Linked DNA regions of Chlorobaculum parvum NCIB 8327. The protein of the gene in region 1 interacts with the protein of each later gene in a pairwise test. Links are inferred from orthologs where the notes say so. Each region holds a gene or a part of one and is shown on either strand. Other genes may lie near its edges. The genes, in order: rpe and eno.

Evidence for each region.
Region 2: the proteins of rpe (region 1) and eno interact in binary tests that used the Escherichia coli proteins (3 or more experiments, as listed by UniProt). The link is inferred for Chlorobaculum parvum NCIB 8327 from one-to-one orthologs.

Annotation. Positions count from the first base shown.
Region 1 is NC_011027.1:553,372-561,003, forward strand. Bases 3,278-6,191 are described here. They hold rpe (ribulose-phosphate 3-epimerase), read right to left. Parts: upstream 5,109-6,191; coding sequence 4,446-5,108; downstream 3,278-4,445. Other genes in these bases: carB (carbamoyl-phosphate synthase large subunit), read left to right, coding at 3,278-3,564; trpC (indole-3-glycerol phosphate synthase TrpC), read left to right, coding at 3,561-4,331; CPAR_RS02665 (BamA/TamA family outer membrane protein), read right to left, coding at 5,142-6,191. In the rest of the region: CPAR_RS02635 (DUF374 domain-containing protein), read right to left, coding at 1-4; purD (phosphoribosylamine--glycine ligase), read left to right, coding at 162-1,439; CPAR_RS02645 (Mov34/MPN/PAD-1 family protein), read left to right, coding at 1,474-1,905; more of carB, read left to right, coding at 2,080-3,277; more of CPAR_RS02665, read right to left, coding at 6,192-7,346; CPAR_RS02670 (DUF2795 domain-containing protein), read right to left, coding at 7,395-7,622. UniProt on the Escherichia coli protein: Catalyzes the reversible epimerization of D-ribulose 5-phosphate to D-xylulose 5-phosphate.
Region 2 is NC_011027.1:2,084,632-2,092,301, forward strand. Bases 1,691-4,642 are described here. They hold eno (phosphopyruvate hydratase), read right to left. Parts: upstream 3,848-4,642; coding sequence 2,534-3,847; downstream 1,691-2,533. Other genes in these bases: ispG ((E)-4-hydroxy-3-methylbut-2-enyl-diphosphate synthase), read right to left, coding at 1,691-1,992; CPAR_RS09610 (FtsB family cell division protein), read right to left, coding at 2,130-2,438; fusA (elongation factor G), read left to right, coding at 4,105-4,642. Also shown: more of ispG, read right to left, coding at 1-1,690; more of fusA, read left to right, coding at 4,643-6,183; CPAR_RS09625 (polyprenol monophosphomannose synthase), read right to left, coding at 6,351-7,118; CPAR_RS09630 (indolepyruvate ferredoxin oxidoreductase subunit alpha), read right to left, coding at 7,228-7,670. UniProt on the Escherichia coli protein: Catalyzes the reversible conversion of 2-phosphoglycerate (2-PG) into phosphoenolpyruvate (PEP). It is essential for the degradation of carbohydrates via glycolysis.

The DNA.
Region 1 (7,632 bases):
GCATGGGGGAAGCAGCGGTGCGGGCGGAATTTTTTTATTGTTTTTGTGACGCGTGATACATTATATACATCCAGCGTTCAACCGATCCGGGCGGACGGCATCAATTTAACAATCCACGCCGACAAACCACAGGTTTTGAGGCCATTGTTCCATACCTGCACATGAATGTTCTGATTATCGGAAGCGGCGCCAGGGAGCATGCTCTGGCTTGGGCCGTTGCGCGCAGTTCGAAAGTTTCAACCGTGCTGGTGGCTCCGGGCAACGGAGGCACGGCCACGATGGGCGGCAAGGTTCGCAACGTCGCGATCAAGGCGACTGACATCGACGCACTGCTCGATCTGGTTGCGAAAGAGTCGATTGGTCTGACGGTGGTCGGCCCTGAGCAGCCGCTCGAAGTTGGCATCGTGAACCGCTTTCGCGATGCGGGGCTGAAGATCGTCGGCCCGACCGCCGAGGCAGCGCAGCTGGAGACGAGCAAGGTGTTCGCCAAAGACTTTATGAAGCGTCATGGCATTCCGACCGCCGGGTATGAAGTGTTCCGCGACCACGCGTCCGCGAAAAGCTATCTTGAAGCGTGTGGCTCGTTCCCGCAGGTGATCAAGGCCAGTGGTCTGTGTGCCGGAAAAGGCGTCGTCGTCGCGATGACTCGCGAAGAGGCGCTGGAGGCAATCCACGATTTCTTCGAGTCCCGTGTCTTTGGCGATGCGGCTGACGAGGTGGTGATCGAAGCGTTCCTGACCGGTCAGGAGGCGAGTGTTTTCGCGCTGACCGATGGTGAGAACTACCAGCTGTTCCTAGCTGCACAGGATCACAAGCGCATCGGCGAAGGTGATACCGGCAAGAATACCGGCGGCATGGGTGCCTACGCCCCGGCTCCGCTGGTGACGCCGGAGGTGATGCGGCGGGTCGAGGAAGAGGTCATCAAACCGACGCTTGCCGGCATGAAGGCAGACGGCTACGCCTACACCGGTTTCCTCTACGTTGGCCTCATGATCGACAACGGCGAGCCCTCGGTGGTCGAGTACAACGTCCGCCTCGGTGATCCCGAAACACAGGTGGTGTTGCCGATGCTGAAGAGCGACCTGTTCGACGCGCTGCTGGCAAGCGTCGAGGGCGGGCTTGAAGCCGTGCCGTTCGAGATGCAGAGCGGAGCCGCCGCCACGGTCGTTATGGCCTCGAAGGGCTATCCCGACGGATACGAAACCGGCAAGGCGATCTCGATCGATCCTTCGGTGAACGATATGGATGGAGTGCTTGTTTTCCATGCCGGTACGCGCCAGGATGGTGATGTGCTTGTAACTTCGGGTGGTCGCGTGCTCTCGGTGACAGCCTCCGGTGCGTCACTTAAAGAGGCGCTCGATCAAGCCTATCGCGGCGTAGCAGCTATCAATTTCGAGGGGGCAGTCTATCGCCGGGACATCGGCGCAAAGGCGCTTTGACGTATCAGCTATCTTATTCTCGCATTGGTCAGTAATGAAATTACCTCGTCGCAAATTTGAAATCATACAGGAGCACGCCATCAGGGATCTTCCCTACGAATGCTGCGGGCTGCTCGTCGGAAGAAAAATGGTCGATCACCGGGGCAACATCGACAACATCGTGCATGAAATCGCCCCGTGCCGCAACACGCTTTTTTACGGGCGTGAGAACGGGTTTGAAATCTCCTACAGTGAATATCTCGAAGTGGAGCGCGAAGCCCGTAGCCTCGGCCTGGACATCATCGGCTCGTACCATTCACACATCAACTCGACGGCCGTGCCATCGAAAAGCGATGTGGATTTTGCCAGCGCCGGTCACTCGATGCTGATTATCTCCCTGCACGGAGGCGTGCCGAGAGAGGTCACTTCATGGCTTCGCCGCGATGCAGGAGGGTTTCATCAGGAACAGATCAAAGTGCTGGCGTGAGAGTTTTAGACTCTTATATGCCTTATAGTGACTTATCGATCGTATAGGTGAAAAGCTGGGGAGGATTGCCTGAGCGACAGGAGGCCTTTGAGCCTCCAAAGCCTCACAGAACACCGGAAAATTTTGTACATTACGCAACGATAGATTTACCTCAAGACTTAAAGCGGAAAACACGTGCCAAAACGCGAGGACATCAAGTCCATATTGGTGATTGGAGCCGGTCCCATCGTTATCGGACAGGCCTGTGAATTCGATTATTCGGGCACCCAGGCGTGCCGGGCTCTCAAGGAGGACGGCTACCGGGTCATTCTGGTCAACAGCAACCCGGCCACCATCATGACCGACATCGAGCTGGCCGATGCGACCTACATCGAACCGATCACGCCGGAGTATGTCCGCAAGATTATCGAGAAGGAAAAGCCGGACGCGTTGCTTCCGACCATGGGCGGTCAGACCGCGCTGAACACTGCGGTCAAGCTGGCCGAGTCGGGCGTACTGGAGCGCCACGGCGTCGAGCTGATCGGTGCGAAGCTCCGCGCGATTCGCAAGGCCGAGAACCGCGAATTCTTCGGCGATGCGATGCGCAAGCTCGGCCTCGAAATGGCCAAGGGTTTCTTCGTTCGCAACGAGAAGGAGGCCAAGGAGGCGCTCGATGAAATCGGCTTGCCGATCGTCATTCGCCCCTCCTTCACGCTTGGCGGCACGGGTGGCGGGTTTGCCGAGACCAAGGCTGACTACTACGATGTGGTTCGCCGTGGCCTTGCCGAAAGCCCGATTGGCGAAGTGCTGGTCGAGGAGAGCCTGATCGGCTGGAAGGAGTACGAACTTGAAGTGATCCGTGATTTGGCGGACAACGTCATCATCGTCTGCTCCATCGAGAACGTCGATCCGATGGGCGTGCATACCGGCGACAGCATCACAGTCGCTCCGGCGCAGACGCTCACCGACCGTCAGTATCAGGAGTTGCGTGACGCCTCGATAAAGATCATCCGCGAAATCGGCGTCGAGACCGGCGGCAGCAATATCCAGTTCTCGATCAATCCGAAGGATGGCCGTATCGTCATCATCGAAATGAACCCGCGCGTGTCGAGAAGCTCCGCGCTCGCCTCGAAGGCGACCGGTTTCCCCATCGCGAAAGTGGCTGCCAAGCTCGCCGTGGGCTACACGCTCGACGAGATCACCAACGACATCACCAAAACCACCCCGGCAAGCTTCGAGCCCTCGATCGACTACACCGTCGTGAAGGTGCCGCGCTGGGACTTCGAGAAGTTCAAGAATGTCGATTCGCGCCTCGGCGTGCAGATGAAGTCGGTCGGCGAGGTGATGGCTTTCGGACGCAATTTCCGCGAGGCGTTGCAGAAGTCGCTGCGCGGCCTCGAAATCGGACGCGCCGGTCTTGGCTGCGATGGCAAGGATGTGATGAACGTCATCGACATGACCCAGCAGCAGCGTCAGTTCGCCAAGGAGGATCTGCTTGAAAAGATCAAGATCCCGAAGGCCGACCGGATGTTCTACCTTCGCTACGCCTTCCAGGCCGGGGCAACCGTCGAGGAGATCCATCAGGCAACCAGCATCGATCCGTGGTTCCTTGACAACATCCGCCAGATTGTCGAGTTCGAGGATGAGCTCCGCAAGATGGCAGCTGAAAGCGAGGCATGACGTACCTCACCCGGATTCTTGAGACCAAGGCCGAAGAGGTCGCCGAACTCAAAAAGCAGGACCCGGAACGCCGCTACCACGAAGCGTGCGGCGATCTTCCGGCGACGCGCGACTTTCGTTCGGCCATCACAAGCCTTGACGGTGGCATCAATCTCATCGCTGAAGTAAAAAAGGCATCGCCCTCGCGCGGGGTGCTTGTCGAGGATTTCCGCCCGCTCGACATTGCCGAACGCTATGCTGAAATTGGTGCGTCAGCCTTTTCCGTTCTCACTGATCGCCAGTATTTCCAGGGCTCGCCCGACTACCTGAAGGCGATCACGCAAAAGTTTTCCATTCCTGTGCTCCGCAAGGAGTTCATCATCGACGAGAGCCAGATTTACGAAACTCGCCTCATGGGTGCCGATGCGGCGCTGTTGATCGTGGCGGCGCTCGAACCGTCGCAGTTGCGGGACTATCTTCAGCTTTTCGCCGAACTCGGCCTGCACGCGCTGGTCGAAACGCATGACGAGCGCGAGCTCGACACCGCCCTTGAACAGGGCTCGACCATTGTTGGCGTGAACAACCGCGATTTGAAAACCTTCACGGTCGACCTGATGACCTCCGTGCGGCTCAGGCAGCGGATGCCTGATGGCATCGTTTCAGTAGCCGAAAGCGGCATGAAGCACCGTGACGATATTCAGATGATGCAGGAGGCCGGGTTTGATGCCGTTCTGATTGGAGAGGGATTGCTCGTCAGCGAAGAGCTGCGGCAGTTCTCGTGGGGGTAGGCGTAGCGGTCGACTTGGTGGACAGCGCCGGGCTGTAAAACCAGCGTCTCCTTTCTTTTTTCCTATAGGACTTATAGGCCCCATCAGACCTATAAGTCCTACTCTTTTATTCTCTTACTCCAGCCCTTTCAGCTTGCGAGCTGCTGCCATCGGGTCGGCAGCGCGGAAGAATGCTGTGCCTGCGATCAGTGAGTCGGCACCAGCTTCAACCACCTGTGCGGCGTTCTCTTCGGTAATGCCGCCATCGACGGCGATCACCATGTCGGGGTTCATCTCCATGCGCATCGCGTCGAGATTGGCGATTTTGGCGACTGAGGCCGGGATGAACTTCTGTCCGCCAAAGCCGGGGTTGACCGACATCAGCAGCACGAGGTCGAGATCGGCAAGCACCGGTTCGAGCAGCGAAACCGGAGTTGCGGGGTTGATCGACACGCCGGCCTTCACGCCAAAGCTTTTGATGAACTGGATGGTGCGGTGCAGGTGCGGGCACGCTTCGAGGTGCACGGTGATCTGGTCGGAACCGGCCTTGGCAAAATCTTCGATATACTTGTCGGGATCGATAATCATCAGGTGCGTGTCGATGACCAGGCTTGTGCACTGTTTGATGGCTTTGACGATGAATGGGCCGAACGTGATGTTCGGCACGAAGACGCCATCCATGACATCGCAGTGCATCCAGTCGGCACCGGCCTTTTCAGCAAGCTCGACCGAGGCTTTCAGGTTCGTGAAGTCTGCGGAGAGAATCGACGGGGCAAGCAGTGTGGTTTTTCCGGGCATAGAGTCAGATGGTTAAGCGTGAGTAAAATTCGGTTAAAAAGCTTCTCCGATTCCGAAGTTGAAGGTGAAATCGCTCAATTGCGTATGCGATATTCGCCAAGGCCTCGGATTTGACGGATCATGGATTTTCCAGGCGAAGTCGAATCTGAAGGGGCCGATGGGCGAGCCGAGCCGCAATCCGGCGCCCCAGTCCCAGGCGAAGTCGCGTCCGATCGACCTGAGTGTGAGGGCATACGGGCCCTTCCTGTCCCAGATGTTGCCTGCGTCGGTGAACAGGGTGATGCCCGAAGGCTGCCCGAACAGCTTGAAGAGCTTCATGCGGTATTCGAAGCCGAGTTCAGTCTTGATGTCCGCGCCGAAATTCGAGGTGGCGTCGCTCTGGCAACTGCCAGGGCCGAGAGTACCAAACAGCCAGCCCCGCATGCTGTTCGAGCCGCCGGCGTAGAACCGGTGATCTTCGGGGGTGTCGTCAGCCTTGCCGTAAGGAGTCATCCAGCCGAGGGCGAGCCGCGCAGCGATCTGCCGGTCTGGCGACAGGTCTTTGGTGATGGCGACCTGCGTATCGAGCTTGAGGTACTGGTTGTAGCTGGTGCCGAAAATTTGCGGATCAGAGTCGGTGAAGCCGGTGTGATTGCTCGTGTCGATGTACTTGTCGATCAGCCACAGAAGGCCGCCCGACTCTTCGGCGATCACCGAAAGGTTCCAGGTCGCTTTTTTGCGGTACGATGCGTCGTGGCGGTTCGAGTAGTTGTATTGCACTCTGAAGGTCTGGTTCAGCCGTGTCTGAAGCAGACTGTCGAGACTCCGGTTCACTGCAACAGCATCGGTTGGGTCGATGTTGATGCGTTCGGCCAGGTCGGTTTTGAAGAGTTGCTCGAAGCCGCGAAGTGAATCCTTGCTGACGATTTCAAGCTCGAAGAAGTCAAAGTTGAGCCTTGAATTTTTTGTTGGCTGGCTGCTGTAGGTTCCCCTGATGAGCTCCCTCCGGCTTTTGAGCAGTATCGGAAGCTGCGATTGCGAATATTCCAGTGTGCCGGAGTAGTACGAACCATGCCGGTCGATTTTGGGGATCACCAGGTTCGTCTTGACGCTGAACTCGTAAGGAATGACCTTGTCGTACTGATCGGACGTAAGGTTGGACAGATAGCTGGTGGAGGCCGAGAGCTGCGAGCCGTAATTTGTCGAAATCCGGAATTGCTGGCCTGCTCCGAACAGGTTTCGGTTTTCGTAAGCGATCGCCCCACCGATGAACAGGGCGCCGTAACGATTGTCCACCAGCAGCTTCGGTTCGATCAGGTGTTTCGGGGCCGGTTCAAGCCGGACGGTCATGGGGATGGTTCCGGCCTGCAAGGTGTCTCGCTCCACGGAAATTGAGGAGAACAGGTTCGTTGTCCCGAAATTCTCCAGTGTGCGCTGTTCGAGGGACTGGCTGGTCAGTTTGCCCTGTTCCCAGGCGATGGCTGCCGGGAAAATGTCGGGAGAAAACTTCTGATCTCCGTAAACGGTAACCGAAACGTTATCCCTGACGAAGGTTCGGGTTGCGGGCTTTTTTTGCTTGAGCGGATCGTTGACGATCACCTTGGTGGGCCCATAGGCGTTCCGTTCCGGAAGGCTCATCGCGAAGTGAATGCCCGCATTCAGACCGAGGGTGTCGACCGTGATGTGGATGCTGTCGGGATTGAAAAAGGTGTAGCCGTAATCCCTGAAAAAGTCGAGCGAGCGGTCGCGCTCTTCAATGAGTGTTTCGACCGAGAATATCCGTTGCGGCTTCAGGCGGCTTCGTCTGAAATAGCGCTTTTGCAGCTCCTCCGATACCGATTCAAGACCTGAATAGCGAATGGAGTCGATGCGGGTTGGCTGGTTCTCCTTGATCCGGATATCGATCTTCACATCGCCGCGTTTGTTGCGGACGAGAGTTGTATCGACATCGGCGAAAAAGTAGCCTTTGAAGGTGTAGAGCTTTTTGATGAGGGTGATGTCCTTTTTGAAATCCTCGGGCTTGAACGGCCGGGGGGCACCGCTGAAAAGCCCTGTCCCGAGAAAGGAGTCACGGGTCGAGGTGGACATGATTTCCCTGATCTCTTCGGTCGAGAGAACCTTGTTCCCTTTTATGCTGATGCTTTTGACGGCAGGAAGCGAGGCGAGCTGTTCTTCACGAGCAGCGTCGTCGTTCTCTGCCTGCAGGGGGCTCGGCATGACGAGCAGCAGGAAGAGCAGCGCTACTGGCCACGCTTGCAAATGGGGGATGAATCGGCTAAAAAAAAAAACATCGCTTGTTGGTCTCCCTCAGCTTAGCGGTTCTTCGTCGCTGTATCCGAAATCTTCATCGGTGGGGTAATCGGGCCAGATCTCTTCGAGGCTTTCGTACATTTCGTCGCTGTCTGGCAGCCCTTCAATGTTTTCGATGACCTGCTGAGGGGCGCCTGTTCTGTTGGCGTAATCGATCAGCTCATCTTTGGTGACCGGCCAGGGAGCATCGGCGATATATCGGGCAAGATCAAGATTCCAGTACATACTTGTCGGT
Region 2 (7,670 bases), 1.5 Mb from region 1 along the record:
CTTACCTACATAAAGGCTGATGCGCCCCTTGCCGGAACCGACATAGCCGAAATCGGCATCGGCCATTTCGCCGGGACCATTGACGATGCAACCCATGATGCCGATTTTGAGCCCTTTGAGGTGCGAAACCCGCTGCTTGATGAGCGCCGTGGTCTTTTCAAGCTCGAAATAGGTTCGACCGCATCCCGGGCATGAAATGAACTCGGTCTTGGACATCCTGATCCTGGCGGCCTGCAGAATGTTGAAGCCGAGCGCAACCTCATCGGTGACGGAGAGCTTGGTGTCAAGCGCCAGAATGTCGCCAATGCCGTCGCAGAACAGCGTGCCGGTCTGGATGGCGCTTTCGATCATCACACCGGAGCGCTCCCCTTCGCGGCGGCGGTAGCGCACCACAAGCGGATAATCGATCTCCGCCTTTTTCAGTTCAAGCGCCAGCTTGCGGACAGCGAAAAGCGGCTCGCGAGAGAGAATAGAGAGCATCACCCGCTGCATCCCTTTGGCTTTCAGCTTGGAAGCAAGACGCACCAGTACCTCGGCGGGCACGTTCTCCGACGCATTTTCATGAATGAAGCAGAACTCGATGGCAGCCTCGTTGTCATGCAGCGAATCGATGAAGCCGGTCGAGAGCGCCTCACCCTCGACAATATCGAGCCGCACCCGCCCGCAGAGCGGCAGCAGACTTTCGACCAGGGCTGTATCGGCAGTGGAAACGACAACCTTTTGACGCAACTCACCAAGTGAATCGAGCACCCTTTCGAGCGGCGGCACATCCTCAATGCTGCCGATAGCGATACCGACATATTCGGAGCGAATCGCATCGTCCGGCTTGTCCGGAGCAAGACGGTCGAGAATCTCCTGCGTCAGCGCATCCGGATCAGAAACCGGTGTTTTGGCCATCGTCTCCACACCGGGCAAGGCGTCGGCGCCGACAGGATTGCCCGCGCCATCGATGCTGCAGGACGGGCGCCGCGAATAGCCGAACGGCTCGAACGGCAGAAGCTCGTGGCCCTGCTTGCGCATTTCATGCTCGACCACATGCTTCACCGAAAGATGCCCCTGGTCACCCTTGACCAGCAGGCGATCGTTATATTTCTTCACGATCGCGAAACCGACCGGGACTTCGTTGACCGGGTCCTCGGTGAGCGAGACGCGAATGGTGTCGCCAAGACCATCCTCAAGCAACGAACCGATACCCATCGCCGACTTGATTCGCCCCTCGTCGCCATCCCCCGCCTCGGTCACGCCGAGATGCAGCGGATAGGCGTAACGCAGCTCCGCATCCGCGCGAGCGACGAGCAAACGGTAGGCCTGAATCATCACCCTGACGTTCGAAGACTTCATCGAAAAGAGAATATCATAATACCCCTCGTCCTCGCTGATGCGCGCAAATTCAAGTGCAGCTTCCACCATACCTTCCGGCGAGTTGCCCAGACGACTCACGATCCGGTCGGAGAGGGAACCGTGGTTGGTGCCGATGCGCATCGACACGCCAAGCGACATCGCCTTTTTGACCAGCGGCGTGAACTCCTCGCGCACCTTGTCGAGCTCGGCCTGATACTGCTCGTCGGTGTAATCCTCGCTCGAAAACTTCGCACCGGTAGCGTAATTGCCCGGATTGATGCGAATATTCTCAACAAACTCCACCGCTTTCATGGCTGCCTTGACCGAAAAATGAATGTCGGCCACCAGTGGCGTATCGATACCGTCGCGCCTGAGCTGATCGCGGATGTTGCGAAGATTTTCGGCATCGCGCTCGGTCGGCACCGTCAGGCGGATGATTTCGCACCCCGCCTCGTACAGACGCCGGCATTGCTCGACCGTAGCCGCAGTGTCCATCGTGTGCGTGTTGGTCATCGACTCCACCCTGATCGGCTGGTGGCCACCAAGAGTGATGCGGCCGAACGGGACCTCTCTGGTAAAGCGGCGGCGATAGCTGTACACCGGCACGGGATAGACGACGGACTGGGCTCCGGCAAGCGTTTCTTCAGTCATGAAAACGTGGCGTTGAAATTGAAAAGAATTGTCATGGAAGGTATGGATTGGGCAGCATAAAAAAAAAGCCGGCGAACCGGCTTAAAAACTATGGAACGGAGTCGTAACGAGGTTCAACAGCGTGCAGCGAAACCTCATCATTCATCCTTGATGGTGAACACGGTCTCGTCGTCTTTGTGAAAATTGTAGCGCTCTCGTGCCACCTTTTCAACACTGTCCGGACTGTAGGCGTGTTTGATAACGGCCTGCTGTTCGACGATCTTCTGCTCTTCTTCGGCAAGACGCTTTTCGAGTTGCCGGTTTTCCACCTCCATGCTGATTCGCTTGATCAAACCATAATCACCGAAAATAAACGACAGAGCGAGCAGGCCCAAGGCCAGTCCGATCAGGAATTTTTTCGGATTTGAAAAGATCCAGTCCCGGATCTCCAAGAAATGGTTCATCATGGTTCGAAACAATTGCCTTGGAGAAAAGGCATATCGTTCATCCAGATATGCCTTTTACTGCAAAGGTTGGGCGGATAGAAAATCTCCGCTGAGGCTCAGACCCGGAAAGCCTTGATACCGGGATAGACGGCCGTGTCGCCGAGCATCTCCTCGATACGGAGCAGCTCGTTGTACTTGGCCATGCGGTCGGAGCGCGACATGCTGCCGGTCTTGATCTGGCCGGCGTTGGTCGCCACGGCGATCTGCGCGATGGTGGTGTCTTCGGTTTCGCCGCTGCGGTGGCTGATGACCGAGGTGTAGCCGTTGCGCTTGGCCAGGTCGATTGCCTGAAGGGTTTCGGTCAGGGTGCCGATCTGGTTCACCTTGATGAGAATGGAGTTGCCGACTCCCTTTTCGATGCCTTCGCCGAGGCGCTTGCTGTTGGTCACGAACAGGTCGTCACCCACGAGCTGCACGCGGTCGCCGATCTTTTCGGTCAGCAATTTCCAGCCTTCCCAGTCATCCTCGGCCATGCCGTCTTCGATGGAGATGATCGGGTAACGGCTCGCCCAGTCTGCCCAGTAGCTTGCCATCTCTTCGGAAGAGAGTTCACGACCGGAGGACTTTTTGAACACATATTTTTTCTTCTCGGTGTCGTAGAACTCCGAGCTGGCCGGATCGAGCGCGATCATGACGTGACCGTCACCGAGGCCGCCCTTGTCGGTCGGCGCGCCAGCCTTGTAACCGGCCAGGCCGATGGCCTCGATCACCAGTTCGATCGCCTGTTCGTTGGACTCCACGTTCGGCGCAAAACCGCCTTCGTCACCAACGGCGGTGCTCAGACCGCGTTTGTGCAGCAGAGCCTTGAGCGAGTGGAACACCTCGGCGCCACAACGCAGAGCGTCGGAGTAGCGCTCGAAGCCGATCGGCATAATCATGAACTCCTGGAAATCGACCGTATTGTCGGCGTGCGCACCACCGTTGAGCACGTTCATCATCGGCACCGGCAGGGTTTTAGCCGTCGTACCGCCAATGTAGCGGTAGAGCGGCAGTGCCGAATACTCGGCTCCAGCTTTAGCACAGGCCAGCGAAACACCGAGGATCGCGTTGGCGCCGAGTACGGATTTGTTCGGCGTGCCGTCCAGCTCGAGGAGCTTGGCGTCGATCTCTTCCTGTTCAGTCACATCCATGCCCTGCAAAGCGCTGTTGATCACGGTGTTGACGTTCTCGACAGCCTTGAGCACGCCCTTGCCGAGAAAAACGCTCTTGTCGTTGTCCCTGAGCTCGACCGCTTCGTGAACGCCGGTCGAAGCACCGCTCGGTACAGCCGCACGGCCAAAAGAGCTTTCGGTATAGACATCGACTTCGACAGTAGGATTGCCTCGCGAGTCCATAATCTGACGAGCGTGGATCTTGGTAATGACTGACATGATACGGTGATTTAGAATTGAATGAAGAACATAGAAGGAAAAGATACGCAATGGTTCCCATTCTTCGGAAACCGGCAGGCTATTTTATCGCCCTCAAGGTCGCATTAATGGTGACAATAACAGCGGATACAATATTTTTTTGATTAAGTTTTTGTTAAGTGCCGCAGGCTGAATTCCCTGCAAAGACCGTCGTGAAGCAGTAATCTCCGGCCACAGCGGACCGCTCCGTTCAACCAAACCAATAAAGGAGTACTGACATGCAAGCTGTTCCAACCGACCAATTGAGGAACATTGTCGTTACCGGCCATTCCGGAACCGGAAAAACCATGCTGTGCGAATCGCTTGCCCTGAGCATGGGGATAATCAACCGGCTCGGCAGCATTGAAGAAGGGACGACCCTGTCAGATTATGCATCCGATGAAATCGAAAGAAAACACAGCCTGAACACCAGCCTCATTCACGGAAACTGGAAAGACAAGAAGATCAATATCATCGACACTCCCGGCCTGCTCGACTTTCACGGGGACGTCAAATCGGCTATGCGCGTGGCCGATACGGTGCTGATCACAGTCAACGCAGCCACGGGCGTTGAGGTAGGCACCGACACCGTCTGGGACTATACGCAGGAGTACTACAAACCGACCGTGTTCGTGCTGACCAAGCTCGATGCCGATCGGGCTGACTTCGACACAACCCTCGAAGCTCTGCGCGACCATTTCGGCCATCTGGTCACGCCGATCCAGTTCCCAGTAGAAGAAGGCCAGAATCACCACATTCTGATTGACGTGCTGCTGATGAAGCAGCTTGAATTCAATCCCGACAAGCCGGGCAGCATGGAAATTTCCGAGATTCCCGACCTCTACCGGAAAAAGGCCGAGGAGCTTCACCAGCAACTGGTCGAGGCAGTCGCCGAAACCGACGAGGAGCTCATGAACCGCTTTTTCGACGTCGGCACCCTGGCTGAAGACGAGCTCCGGGCTGGCATCAAATCGGCGCTCGTGACGCGAACCTTCTTCCCGGTTTTCTGTACCTCCCCGCTTCATCTGATCGGTTCGGAGCGCCTGCTCAACGCCATCGTTAACCTCTGCCCTTCGCCGATCGAGCGCGGCCCGGAACACGCCTACTGTTCGGTGATGAACGACGAAAAGCTGCTCGATCCCGACCCGGAAGGCCCGACGGTCGCATTCATCTTCAAGACCATGTCGGAACCGAGAGTTGGCGAAATCTCCTATGTACGCGTCTATTCCGGCCACATTGAAACCGGACATGAACTGATCGACGCCCAGACCGGGCAGCTCGAAAAGCTCGGACAGGTCTATACCATGCTTGGACAGAAAAAAATCCCGGTCGACAAGCTCCTTGCCGGCGACATCGGCATGGTGGTCAAGCTCAAAAACTCCCACACCAACGACACGTTGGCCGACAAAGGAGTCGATTGCCGCATCAGCCCGATCATCTTCCCCGAACCGGTGCTTTCCACAGCTATCGTTCCGACCACCCAGGGTGATGAGGAAAAGATTTCATCCGGTCTGCACCACCTCCACGAAGAGGATCCGAGCTTTACCATCGAGCACGATACGGAGTTCAACCAGACCATTCTGAAAACCCTCGGAGAAACCCATCTCGACATCATCATCAGCCGTCTGTTCAACAAGTTCAACGTAAAAGTCGAGACCGCCCCCATCCGCATTCCCTATCGCGAAACCATCAGAATCAGCGCCTCGGCGCAGGGCAAATTCAAAAAGCAGTCGGGTGGCCGTGGCCAGTATGGTGATGTGTGGATCAGGATCGAGCCTACGGAACGAGACTCTGGATTCGAGTTCGCCAGCGAAGTGGTTGGCGGCGTAGTGCCAACCCGCTATTTACCGGCTGTCGAAAAGGGAATACGCGAAACGATCACTCATGGACTCCTTGCCGGCTATCCACTGGTCGATCTCAAGGCCGTAGCCTACGATGGTTCGCACCATCCGGTTGACAGCTCGGAGAACGCTTTTAAAATCGCGGCAAGCATGGGCTTCAAAGCCGCCTTTGACAAAGCAAAACCACTGATTCTCGAACCGCTCTGTTCACTCACCGTTCAGACACCTGACCAGTATACCGGTGAAATCGTCGGGGAAATCTCAAGCAAGCGAGGCCGTATTCTCGGCATGGATACCGACTCACGATTCCAGATCATCAAGGCGATGATTCCGCAAGCCTCGCTCTCGGATTTCCATCATGCGCTGACCAGGCTGACCCATAGCCGAGCCCGATACAGCTACACGTTCAGCCATTACGAAGAGGCTCCATCCGATGTAGCAAGCAAGCTCATTGCGGAGAAAAACAACGAAAGCTAAAGGCTTTCTTCTCAAGCGAGTAGACTTAATCAAACTTGTCAAAACAAAAGCGGCTGTACAATCATCGAGTACAGCCGCTTTTGTTTTGTTCTGATATAGCTTAAACGTCTGGCGATCAGATCAGGTTAATTTTAAGGCTCACAGTCCCGCATTCTAAATCCCGAGCCCTATAACCGCCCGACAATTGAAAGTAGCTTAAGCCACCAGACCATCCAGACTGCCTCCACGATATTTTTTCTGGTCATTTTCGATTTTCCAACCGTCCGATCGACAAAGACAATCGGCACCTCACGAATGGCTAACCCTTGCCTCCAGACCCGAAAGTCAATCTCGATCTGAAACGAGTACCCCTGCGAATGAACTCGATCCAGGGCAATGGCTTGAAGGGCTTTTCGGCTCAGGCATTTGAAACCGCTTGTTGGATCTGAAACCGGCATTCCGGTAATCCAGCGGGTGTAAATGCTGGCTGTTTTGGACAGGATAAGCCGCGAAAGGGGCCAGTTGATCACATTGACCGTGTTGTTCAGGTAACGCGATCCGATCACCAGATCAGCATTCTGTGCCTCCTTGAGCAAAGAGGTGATCGCAGCAGGATCGTGTGAAAAATCGGCGTCCATCTCGATGATCCGCTCATAGCCATGCTCAAGGGCATAACGGAAACCTGCAAGATAAGCCGTTCCAAGCCCAAGCTTTCCCGGCCTTTGTATAAGGTGGACTCGCGATTCGTTCTCGATGATCGATTCGATGATCGATGCCGTGCCATCAGGAGAGTTGTCATCAATCACAAGAATCTCAAGAGCTTGAGAATAGGAGCGGAGAATCGCCCCGATAAGGGGCTTGATATTCTCGGCCTCGTTGTAGGTTGGAATGATAACCAATGTCTTTCCGGTAAGCCCAGAAATATCGACAGGATTCTGAATCGGCTGCTCTAACACGCTTGTAAATTTTGTCGGAATGCGCCAGGCTTTTTACCAATAAAAAAAGCATTGCTTCGTAAAAAGCAATGCTTTTTCAAGTCCGTCAATACGGTATAGGGTTCTTGATTTACCTGACCTCGCGATGGAAGCGATGCAGGAAGCGCAAATCAAAATCAAGCCTTTCCGGCGGCGTGTAGCTGAAGTCGAGCACTTCGCCATCAGGAAGCTGTTCGATCAAGGCACCTGAAGGACACTCGTCACCAGAGAAACATGCCGAACATGAAATACATGCATCCTGATCGATGTAGCAGCGGAAGCCGCCTTCCTGAACGTCGCCATAGAACTTGTAACCAATAGCGTTGATCTTCGGCGGGCATTTGTCCAGACACAGTCCGCAGCCGACGCAGAGGTTCTCGATAATAAAATAGTGCTTCTTCGGACGCGGCGGAGCTTTCTTAACCGGTGCAGCAGCTTTGGGTGCGGCCTTTGCCACTGGCTTGGCTGCTGGAGCGCCCTCTTTCGCAACAGGAGCACCTTTAGCTGCCGGAGCACCCTTGGCCGCAGGCTTGG